2 regions of the Paenibacillus sp. FSL H3-0321 genome follow, and region 2 is predicted to be linked to the other one. Evidence: riboswitches for the same ligand, from Rfam matches in the RefSeq annotation. Region 2 holds a riboswitch; the other holds the start of a gene.

Evidence for each region. A riboswitch is a leader RNA that binds a small molecule or an ion and turns the genes downstream of it on or off. The one in region 2 is predicted to bind cobalamin.
Region 1: it holds a riboswitch for cobalamin, as region 2 does, so the genes downstream of both, MHI45_RS28565 (energy-coupling factor ABC transporter permease) here and MHI45_RS23850 (DUF4430 domain-containing protein) in region 2, are expected to answer to the same signal.

Annotation. Positions count from the first base shown of each region.
Region 1 is NZ_JBBODH010000001.1:6,436,925-6,442,067, forward strand. It holds gene MHI45_RS28560 (ArsR/SmtB family transcription factor) at 130-1,107, opposite strand; cobalamin riboswitch at 1,271-1,459, shown strand; gene MHI45_RS28565 (energy-coupling factor ABC transporter permease) at 1,723-2,487, shown strand; gene MHI45_RS28570 (energy-coupling factor ABC transporter substrate-binding protein) at 2,487-2,783, shown strand; gene cbiQ (cobalt ECF transporter T component CbiQ) at 2,767-3,558, shown strand; gene MHI45_RS28580 (energy-coupling factor ABC transporter ATP-binding protein) at 3,629-4,492, shown strand; gene cobJ (precorrin-3B C(17)-methyltransferase) at 4,637-5,143, shown strand, end outside.
Region 2 is NZ_JBBODH010000001.1:5,325,381-5,330,523, reverse strand. It holds gene MHI45_RS23850 (DUF4430 domain-containing protein) at 1-3,205, opposite strand, end outside; cobalamin riboswitch at 3,468-3,667, opposite strand; gene MHI45_RS23845 (GAP1-N2 domain-containing protein) at 4,125-5,143, opposite strand, start outside.

The DNA of each region.
Region 1 (5,143 bases), 1.1 Mb from region 2:
TGGAGTCCCAGGCATACTGAAATTTTAAACGCCCTCATCACTCGTGGATGCAATACCGCGAGGGATGGGGGCGTTTATGTGAGAAAAGAAGAATATATATGCGGACTTTACAGTGAAGGCATCGCTTGGCTAGGAGACTGTTCCATTCCCATTGTCAGCACCTGCTGCTGCATCCCTTTTATCCGCGTCAGCACCATTGAATCCATCGGTATAGAACAGCTCTATGACCAGATCCTCGTTGTAATTACCGAAGCCTTTGCCGAATAAGGTGAGCCCGCCGATATGTTCGGCATCCTCTTCCACCGAGAGCCTGAAGGTCCACTGCTTGTTGCGGATTGCAACCTGCTCCAGCGTAATGTCTGAGAGTTTTAAGCCGTCCATATAGGTTCCTTTTGGGGTAATGCGCAGCTGCTTGAGCAGGCCGTATTGATTGGTGTACGCCGGCCACCAGGCAGGGGTATATTTCCCCGGGCTGTCTCCGTAATCGCCTGGGCTAGTCCAAAACCCGAGCTTCTGGCCATTCAGCGTAAACGCAATATCCGAAGGCCAGTTATTATTGGTTGAGGGTGCTTCGGAGGCAATCTCCATCGTAATGATGAGCTCCTCCGGCTGCTGGCTGGACAACAGGAAGTTGGGTATTTTGTATTCGACATAACCTTTGCCAAACCAGAGAATTCCGGCATTCATCCGCTCCATATCCCAGAAATAACGGGGATCGTCGAAGCTGCCGATGATATGCTCGGTAGTGGCCAGCCCGCAGGTTGGCTCTATCTCAAAATCGGAATAATGTCCGACCGGTATTTCTTTCCGGTGACCCTTGCGCTCTGCTTTGGCCTGGAGTGGGAAGATAATCTCCACCCCTTCAGCGGCAAGAGAACAAATCTTTTGCAGTCCGCTTCGTCCGGGAGCCATATGGGTGCGGATCAGTCCGGCCGTTTCCAGCTTACGAACATGCATTGTCATAATGGCGCTGCTCAGCTTGACCGCTCCCGCCAATTCCTTTACATTCATGGGCTGAACAGCAAGCAGCTGCAGCATTCGCAGACGTACAGCGCTTGAGAGCGCCTCGTACACCGGCAGGGAATCTTCGGTAAGATCAAGTTTCATTTTCTGGGTACGCCTCCGGATTCAAGTTATATAGTTAATAATTATATTACTTAAATGGCTTTCTTACAACCCGTTGGGTTCACCGGATGGTGTGCTGGAGAACTTTGCCGCTCCACTTTTATCACAGACACCACCCGGCGAAGTCCACTATAATGTACAGGATAAATTAGCGATAAGACAAGGTGCCCTTGTAACTACAAGGGGTAACAGGGAATCGGGTGCAAATCCCGAGCGGTCCCGCCACTGTAAGGAAGAGCTGAACTTCAGCATGTCACTCGGCAAACAGCCGGGGAAGACGAAGGAAGGCGTTATGATCCCGAGCCAGGAGACCTACCTTGTTTGCGCGCACCACGACTCTACGCGGATAGGAGCGGTGTACGAATTGGTTAAAGAGATGAAGGCATGCAGTTTTGGGGACGGTGGATTTTGAAGATTTGGTGCAGAGCAAGTGCCAGCTTCAGCTCCCCCACATTACAATTCTGCGAATTCTCCGCGATGTTGCAGCGGTACCACCATCTCTTACATATCTGATGACGTACATAGCACTCCCACCCCCCGGGGCGGGAGTTTTTGATTTGATGCGGCACAAAATGACGAATCCATGGAGGGAAAAGGATGAACAAACGCAAGTTTTGGAGTTTTGCTGCACTCATTGCCGGATTTACCTTTTATTTTTTGCTGAATGAGCCGGGCACGGCCAACGCGATGCATATTATGGAGGGTTTTCTGCCGGTAGGCTGGGCCGTATTCTGGTGGGTGGCGTTTCTGCCGTTTTTTACCCTTGGAGTCCTTAAGCTGAAGAAAATGACCAAGGACAACCCGGAGCTGAAGCTGCTGCTTGGGCTGGCGGGTGCATTTACCTTTGTCTTGTCGGCACTCAAAATGCCTTCCGTAACCGGAAGCAGCTCCCATCCTACAGGAACGGGACTTGGTGCTGTAATGCTGGGGCCGCTGCCGATGAGCGTAATCGGGTCTGTTGTGCTGCTGTTTCAGGCGCTGCTCCTGGCGCACGGGGGGATAACGACACTCGGAGCGAATGCATTTTCGATGGCGGTGGCCGGTCCTTTTGCCGGGTATGCGGTCTATAAGCTGCTAATGAAGGTGAATGGGCGTGAAAAGCTGGCAGTCTTTATGGCGGCGGCAGTGGCTGATCTCATGACGTATGTGGTGACCTCGGTTCAGCTTGCAGTGGCTTTTCCGGCGGCAGACGGGGGTGTGCTGGCTTCTCTGATTAAGTTCGGCGGTATTTTTGCCGTGACGCAGATTCCGCTCGCCATCAGCGAGGGGCTGCTGACCGTGCTGCTCTGGAACTGGCTGAAATCCTACAACCCGAATGAGCTGTCGCTGCTGAAACGGCAAACCAAGGGAGGAAGTCTGTGATGAGCAATAAGTGGAAAAATGGGTTGATGCTGCTGGCGGTGATTTTGCTGGTGGTGCTGCCTCTGCTGCTGGTGAACGGGGAATTCGGCGGGGCTGATGATGCCGCAGAGGGTGTAATTACAGAGATTGATCCCGGTTATGAGCCGTGGTTCAAACCGCTGACGGAGCTGCCTGGCGAAACGGAAAGCATGCTGTTCGCGCTGCAGGCGGCGATCGGGGCCGGAGTGATTGGCTATTCCATCGGCCTGCTGAAAGGCAGACAGGACCGGCGCAAGCTTAATGATCAGAAGAATTGATGCGTTATCCTACAGCAATGCGCTGAGGCAGCTGCCCGCGATGTGGAAAGGCCTGTTCGCAGCAGTCATGTTCATCCTTTCCTATGCGCTTCATCCGGCCTTGCAGCTTGTGATTGCGGGCTGGATGACCGTGTGGTGCGTCCTGTACGCCAAAATCCCGCTGCGCGCCTACGGCCTGCTGTTTGGTACGGCACTTTTGTTCTTTTGTCTGAGCCTGCCGGCACTATTGCTTGAAATTGGCCATCCAACTGCCGGTGAGGCGTTAATGTCCTTGCAGCTCCCGGCTTCGACTCGTTCACTATACATTACAGCGGAGGGACTGCACCGGGCAGGGTTGCTGCTGGCGCGCGTGTTGGCCTGCCTGACCTGCTGCTTTTTTATCATATTTACAACACCGTTCGGAGAATTGCTGCAGGTACTCCGCAGGCTGCGGATGCCGCAGATCGTACTGGAGCTCATGCTGATTATGTACCGTTTTCTGTTCCTGCTGAGCGATACAGCACATGGAATGATGCTGGCCCGGCGGCTGCGCGGCGGCAGAAGAGGACGGGTGGCCAAACTGCGTGAAGTTGCGGGAATGGCGGGCTCGCTGTTTGCGAATACGATGCACCGCTACTATGGGCTGTCACAGGGGCTGATAACCCGGGGGTACATGGGTGAGATCATTTTACCGCCGTACGTGTCACGCCCGGTGCCGCGCAGATTCACGGTTCAGGCTTGCGCCGGTATTTTCCTGCTGCTGCTGGCTCAGCTATGGATCTTGCGGAGCTGGTGATTTCTTGATTGGGGAAGCGGCCAACGGCAGGAGTTAAAGTGGAGACTGAACTAAGAGTAAGGAGATTGCAATGAATAACGAATATAGCCTGGTCTTTGAGGGGGTCGCCTACAGTTATCCGGACACGGCGGAACCTGCGCTGCGGGAGCTGACTGTCTCCATCCCCAAAGGACGAAAAACAGCAGTGCTCGGCCACAACGGCTCCGGCAAATCAACCTTGTTCCTGCATGCCGTTGGCGTACTGCGTCCGCAGAAAGGCAAGGTGCTGCAGGGCGGTACCCCGCTAACCTATTCCAAAAAAGAGCTGGCCGCCCTGCGCCGCCGCGTGGGCCTCGTCTTTCAGGACCCCGAGCAGCAGCTGATTCTTAGTACGCCTATCGAGGATATTTCTTTCGGACTGCGGGGGACGGGCATGGATGAGGCCGCTATTCAGAAGCGCTGTCTGAAAGTGCTGGAGCAGCTGAATCTGCTGGCTCTGCAAGACAAGCCGGTTCATCAGCTCAGTCTGGGCCAAAAAAAGCGCACGGCGCTCGCAGGGGTCATGGCGATGGAGCCAGAGCTGATTTTGCTGGATGAGCCGACCTCCTATCTGGACCCGCTCTCCGAGAGACAGCTGCTTGCGGGACTTGAGAGCATTTATGCCAAGGGCACCACGGTGGTCATGGCGACGCATGATATGAATCTGGCCTACCGCTGGGCGGACTGGATCATCGTGCTGGATAAAGGCGTCTGCCGGGCAGCCGGATCGCCGGAGGATATTTTTGCAGACGGGGAAGACATTCGGGCGATCGGCCTTGACCTGCCGCTGCTCGCCGATTTATGGCATAGCCTGCCCGGCCGTTTGACTGCCGGGCAGACTGCTCCCCGGAATGCAGAAGAGTTCAAAGCCATTCTGAAGCAGCTGTTTAGCGAGTCTGGAAATATAAGGGTTTAGAGAGTTTGAAATGTAAAAGAAGGTTCGCGTCAATGACAGATGTGAATGTACCTGATTGGGCAGAAGCATCTGCTATATATAGAGCGTTGTAGCAAGCAGAAGGGAAGCATGAAATCAGGTTATTTTGTGGACGGGGGAAAAAGGATGAAGAAACAAGGAAAGCTGCTGATTATCGGCTTTGGCCCCGGTGCCCTGGAGCATATTACAGGCCGCGCACTGGCTGCGCTTGAGGAAAGTGAAGCTGTCATCGGCTATAACACCTACGTAGAGCTGATCAAGCCGCTGCTGAAGCATCAGGAAATTGTCGGTACCGGTATGACCGAAGAGGTTAGCCGGGCCCAGGAAGCGGTGCGCAGGGCGGAAGCGGGACAGAGCATTGCGGTCATTTCCAGTGGGGATGCAGGTGTGTACGGGATGGCCGGACTGGTGTACGAGGTGCTGATCGAACGGGGCTGGAAACGTGCGGGCGGTGTGGAAGTTGAGGTGATTCCCGGAATATCGGCGATCCAGTCCTGCTCTTCACTGCTGGGAGCGCCGATTATGCATGATGCCTGCACGATCAGCCTGAGCGATCATCTGACGCCGTGGGAGAGCATCGCAGCGCGTGTCGATGCGGCGGGTGCGGCGGATTTTGTAATTGCCTTCTATAAT
Region 2 (5,143 bases):
TATAACTTCCGGAACTGTAATCCGGGTAGACACCGTTTACGGAGTACATCCAGCCGCTTTTCTCACCGCGGTCTCTTTCTGCCAAGCCATCAATCGCTTTAATGTATACACTGTCTCCGCTTCCGCCGCTGACAACCTTGCTTCCAAGCTGGCGGATCAGCAGGCTGTATGCGGTCTCTCCCTCGTTCAGCGTCATCTTGGTACCAGCCAGAATGGTTCCCTTAGTAGTGTCTCCAATGACTGTGAGCGTGGCCGATGCCGTCTCAGGCACTTCTACCGAAGCTGTAACTGTCAGCGGCTGCGTGTAGCGGGCAATCTTAGGCGTCCCGCCTTCGACATAACCGGTCACGGCCAGCGTGTATGTTTTGGCAGGCAGGCCTCCCTCAAAGGTTGCAAGCCCTTGCTCATTAGCAGTGATAGTTTTATCGCCAACAGTCACCTGCACTCCCGCAGCCGGTGAAGTCACCGGATCAGAAGTATACGTGTCATTATTCCAGACCCATTTCTTCTGCGTAACCTTAGCGGTGAATGCCTCACCCTGCTTCGGCTGCGCAGGCGAAATCTGTACCGAATCTACTACCTGCGTATTTTCTCCGGCATAGTAGACAAGCACTTTGTCGGAAGTCTGCAGAATATAATCATTTAAGCCCACATCCGGATAAATCCACGCCCCGCCGCGTGATACGGCAAAGGCCCAGTAACCCTGATTGTTATAGGCTCCGTTATCGATTCCATTAATGCCCCCTACAAAGATGCCGAAGGAAGATTCCGTAACCTTTAGCGGAATGTTGTTCGCACCTGCCAGCTGCTGCAGCGCATCAAACGCGTTGTATGCTTCCAGCGTGCCTTCAGCTACCGGACCCTGTGGCCCTTCAATGGACAGATAGGAGGTTACATTGCCCGGAGCTACCTTCAGCGAATCCGTATAGCGGGCAATATTTGGTGTGGCTTCCGCAACATAACCGGTTACGGCCAGCGTGTATATTTTGCCGGACAAGCCTCCTTCAAAAACTGCAACGCCTTGGCTGTCCGTAGTGACTGTTTTACCGCCAATGGTTACCTTCACTCCGGCTGCCGGTGAAACAACCGGTTCGGAAGCAAATGTCGTGTTATTCCATACCCACTCCACCCCGGTAACGGTCACTTTAAACGTTTCTCCCGGTTTTGGCTGCGGTGGAGATACTGCAACGGAATTTACTACCTTCGTGTTGGCACCGGCAAAATAGACAAGCACCTTGTCCTGCACCTGCAGTTTGAAATCACCCATGCCTTCGCTTGGGTAGATCCATTTCCCGCCGCGCGACACCAGGAAGTTCCAATAGCCGTCATGAGTTCCGTTCTTAATCCCATTAATGCCCGACACATAACTGCCGTAGGAGGACTCCGTAATCTCCAGCGGAATATTTCCGGATGCCGTAAGCTTCTTCAATGCCGCCAGCGCGTTGGATGCTTGCAGCGCTCCCTCAGCGACCGGCCCCTCAGGTCCTTCAACCGACAGATGGACTGGTACATTCTTGGAGATTACCTTTACAGCTTGCGAATATTTAGCGATAGTTGGTGCATTGTCCGCAACATAGCCGGTTACGGTTAGCGTATAGTCTCCTGCCGGAACACCTTCGGCAAAGACCGCTTTGCCGTCTTCACCGGTTGTTGCCTTCCGGTCTCCGACCGCCACCTCCACACCAGATGCACTTGAGGTTACAGGACTCGAAATATTTGTGGCGTTGTCCCATACCCATTTTATCTGGGTAACCGTAACTGAGAAAGGCTCCTCCTCACCTGGCTGCGACGCGGACAGCGTCAGCGAATTCACCAGCTGCGTATCGTTGCCCGCATAATAAACGAGGACCCGGTCTGCTTCCTTAAGTTTAAAGTCCTTCATTCCTACATCAGGATCAATCCATGCCCCGTCCCGGGACACAGCATATTTCCAGCCATCCCAGCCGCCGTAGATTCCGGCTTGGATACCGCCGATTCCCGTCACATAGCTGCCCGATTCATTCTTAATCGGAAGGCCCTTCTGGGCTGCCACTTTCTCCAGCACCTCGAGGACATTGCCTGCGTATGCCATCCCTTCTCCCAGCGTGTTCTGCGGCCCTTCAATTACAAGGGGAACATACACTAACGGATTCGGAACCGCAGGCTTAGTGAAGTCATACAGCTTGCCGTTTCCGCCCCCGCTGTACAGGGTGTAGGCCACCAGCGCCTGCAGCCCCTGCTCTGTAGCAAAAGCATTTACATTTCCGCCCTGATTATGGGCAAACCCGCCGCCCTCTACGCTGAAGCTGAGCAGTCTGCTTATCAGATCTGCTTCACCCTTGGTGAATTCTGCTCCTTCCGGGTCTACCCCGAAGGAGGCAAGGCCGATAATGACCTGTGCCGCGCTTTCGCTGCTGCCTCCAAAGCCGCCGTTGCTGTCCTGCGCAGCAGACAGCCAGGCTACTGCTTTTTGCCCGGCAGTTGCAACCACCGGATCACTCTTATGCGCAGCAAGAGCCGTCAAAGCCATCGCCGTCATATCCGGCTCGCTTGCCCCGGAAGTCAAGGCGAACCCGCCGTCTGCATTTTGCTTGGACAGGATCTCGCTCAGCAGCGCCGCTTTGCTCCATTTGGCATCCGCCCCAATAGTATAATTGCCTGAATCCAGTGCCAGCAGCGCATAGACCGGATTGTTCAGCGTCTGGCCGCTCATTTTGTCACTGTTATAGATACGCTCAACCAGATTAAAACCCGGCTCAGAGCCGTTTCCGGCAAAATTTGCCGGATCAGCCCCCACGGCTTGTACCGCGAGCACAATCCGTGCATAATCAGTGACTGCAGCAAAGCTGCCGTTGGCCGTCCGCACTTTTTGCTCCAGCAGCCGGACATAACTTTCCGGTACTTTGTAGCCCGCCTGTGCGAGGCCAACCGCCTGCCATTCTGACGTCACACCGCTGCTGAGCATATACTCGGCAGCCGCATAGGTCGCTCCGGCAACGGTAATCTGCTGCTTCGCTGTTAATGCAGCTGCAGCCGGCTCTGCGCCAGACTCGGCTGCTGCATACACAGCAGCCGTAACACTTTCCGTTCCCCCGGACGCGGTAGCGGCAACCGCCCCGGCAAACACTTGTCCTGAAGGAACAAGCGCTGTTCCCAGAATCGAAATAACCAGCAATAAAGCCAGGCCAAGCATAAAGGACTTGGTAGAGAGAAGAGTCTTCATCATTAACCTCTTTCCGTGAATAAAATAGTTGAAGCGCAGCAGACACAAGAAGAAACGGCTGTGCTCTCCCTTTCAAAAGGACGGGGCCGTTTCTGCGAGAGAGAAGGATAACATACAGCACCAGGCTTATACTTCATCCTCATCCCTCAAAAAAACCGCCCCTGCTAAGGGCGGCCTCGGAAGAATACAAATGAAGCACGGCGGTGCTCAAGCTCCGCCACCACATCCATTTGTAATGTTCCGCATTCTTACCCCACGAAGAATAGAAACGTTCAAGAAAAAGGCAGGTCTCCTGGCTTATGCTTCACCGCTTCCCTCCGCCTTCCCGTCCTTGCTTCACAGGACAGTGGCACCCTTAAGAGTCGCTCCGCATTTACAGTGGCGGGACCGCGCCGGACTTGCACCGGCCTTCCCTTTTAAGCAAATTCTATGGATAGAATCTGCACCCTTTTCACTAGACTATCAAATTTTAATATTCATAATCATATCCACTATTCCCTTGTATGTCTATAGAAAAGCTGTTCCAATGCCGCCCGTTGCCGGCTGATCCCTTTTCGAAAGCATCAAACACACTCTTCGTTGCTCCCAACCTGTCTGCACGCAGTTCATCATTAGTAGCGGAAAAAATGCCCGCTAAGTTTTAGCTACTCCCACATTAATAAGGATTAGGCGGATTTACACCCGCTATTATTTCGCAAAACACGTCATGTGGCTCAACCGGATAATTTAGCGGTAATATTTCGTCTTATACAACTTATTCTCAATCTATAGTCCACATTAAAGGGAAATATTCCCTTTAATGGGTATAATCCGCAATAACCAACACCGGAGCTCAGTGTAAAGAAAAAAATCCTGAACGCGCATCTGCCCTGCTCTCTCCGGGCAAAACATGCGGTTCAGGATTTTGTCTGTTTATATCGCTTTACTCGGGAGCATCGGTTGCTGTTCCGCCATCATCCGTAGGCGTTGGAGTCGCAGTTGCAGTTGCAGTAGGCTGGGCACTCGGTGTAGGGGCTGCCGTAAGTGCTGGATCCGACTGCAGAGTCAGCTTGTAATCGCCTGCGATGATCATGTTGCCCTCGGCCAGCTTAGCCCCCGGTTCCAGATCCACAGTGACTTGGTACGAAGCTCCCCCGGTCACGCCCGGCGAAGGCGCGGATGACACAGCCGGGGTCGCGCCGGCTTCTGTTCCGGCGTCCGCGTTACCCGTCGCGTCGACTTTCGTTCCGGCGTTCGCGTTCCCCGTTGCGTCGACTTCCGTTCCGGCGTTCGCGTTACCCGTCGCGCCGGCTTCCGTTCCGGCGTTCGCGTTACCCGTCGCGCCGGCTTCCGTTCCGGCGTTCGTGGTCCCGGTCGCGCCGGCTTCTGTTCCGGCATCCGCGTTCCCTGTCGCGCCGGCTTCTGCTCCGGCTGACGCATCCGGCGTTGCCGTTCCACTGCTGCCGTTCAAGCCGGCGGCTCCCGCATCCGGCGACGGAGCGAGGCATCGGCTCGACGTCGCCGTGACCTTGTAGACCTCCGGATCCCCACCGGAGGCTGCTACACTGATCTCCGCCGGAGTAAAGGCGGTGCATTCTTCAGCGTCAGCAAAGGTGAACACCAGTCTGCTGCCCGTGCCTTCTCCGCTGCCGCTAAGATACACGGCAGCAGGCGGCTGGCCGCCGCCCGGTGCTGCGCTGCCCTCCGGCAGAGCCGTGTCCGGGCTGTCCGGCCGCAGCAGGCTGATGGCGATAATGACGCCAATCAGTACGATCCCCAGAATGGAGCCGGAGATCAGGAGTTGAAATCGGCTGCGGCTAACCCACCGCGCCAGCGGCGAAGCCAGCTGGGAGCGGGCTTCGTTATATACATTTTGCAGAGCAGGCCCGGCAGCGGAGACATAACTTTTGCGGAAATCCCTGCTCTTGAAGGCTTCACGGTCGCTGTTCAGGAAATACTTTA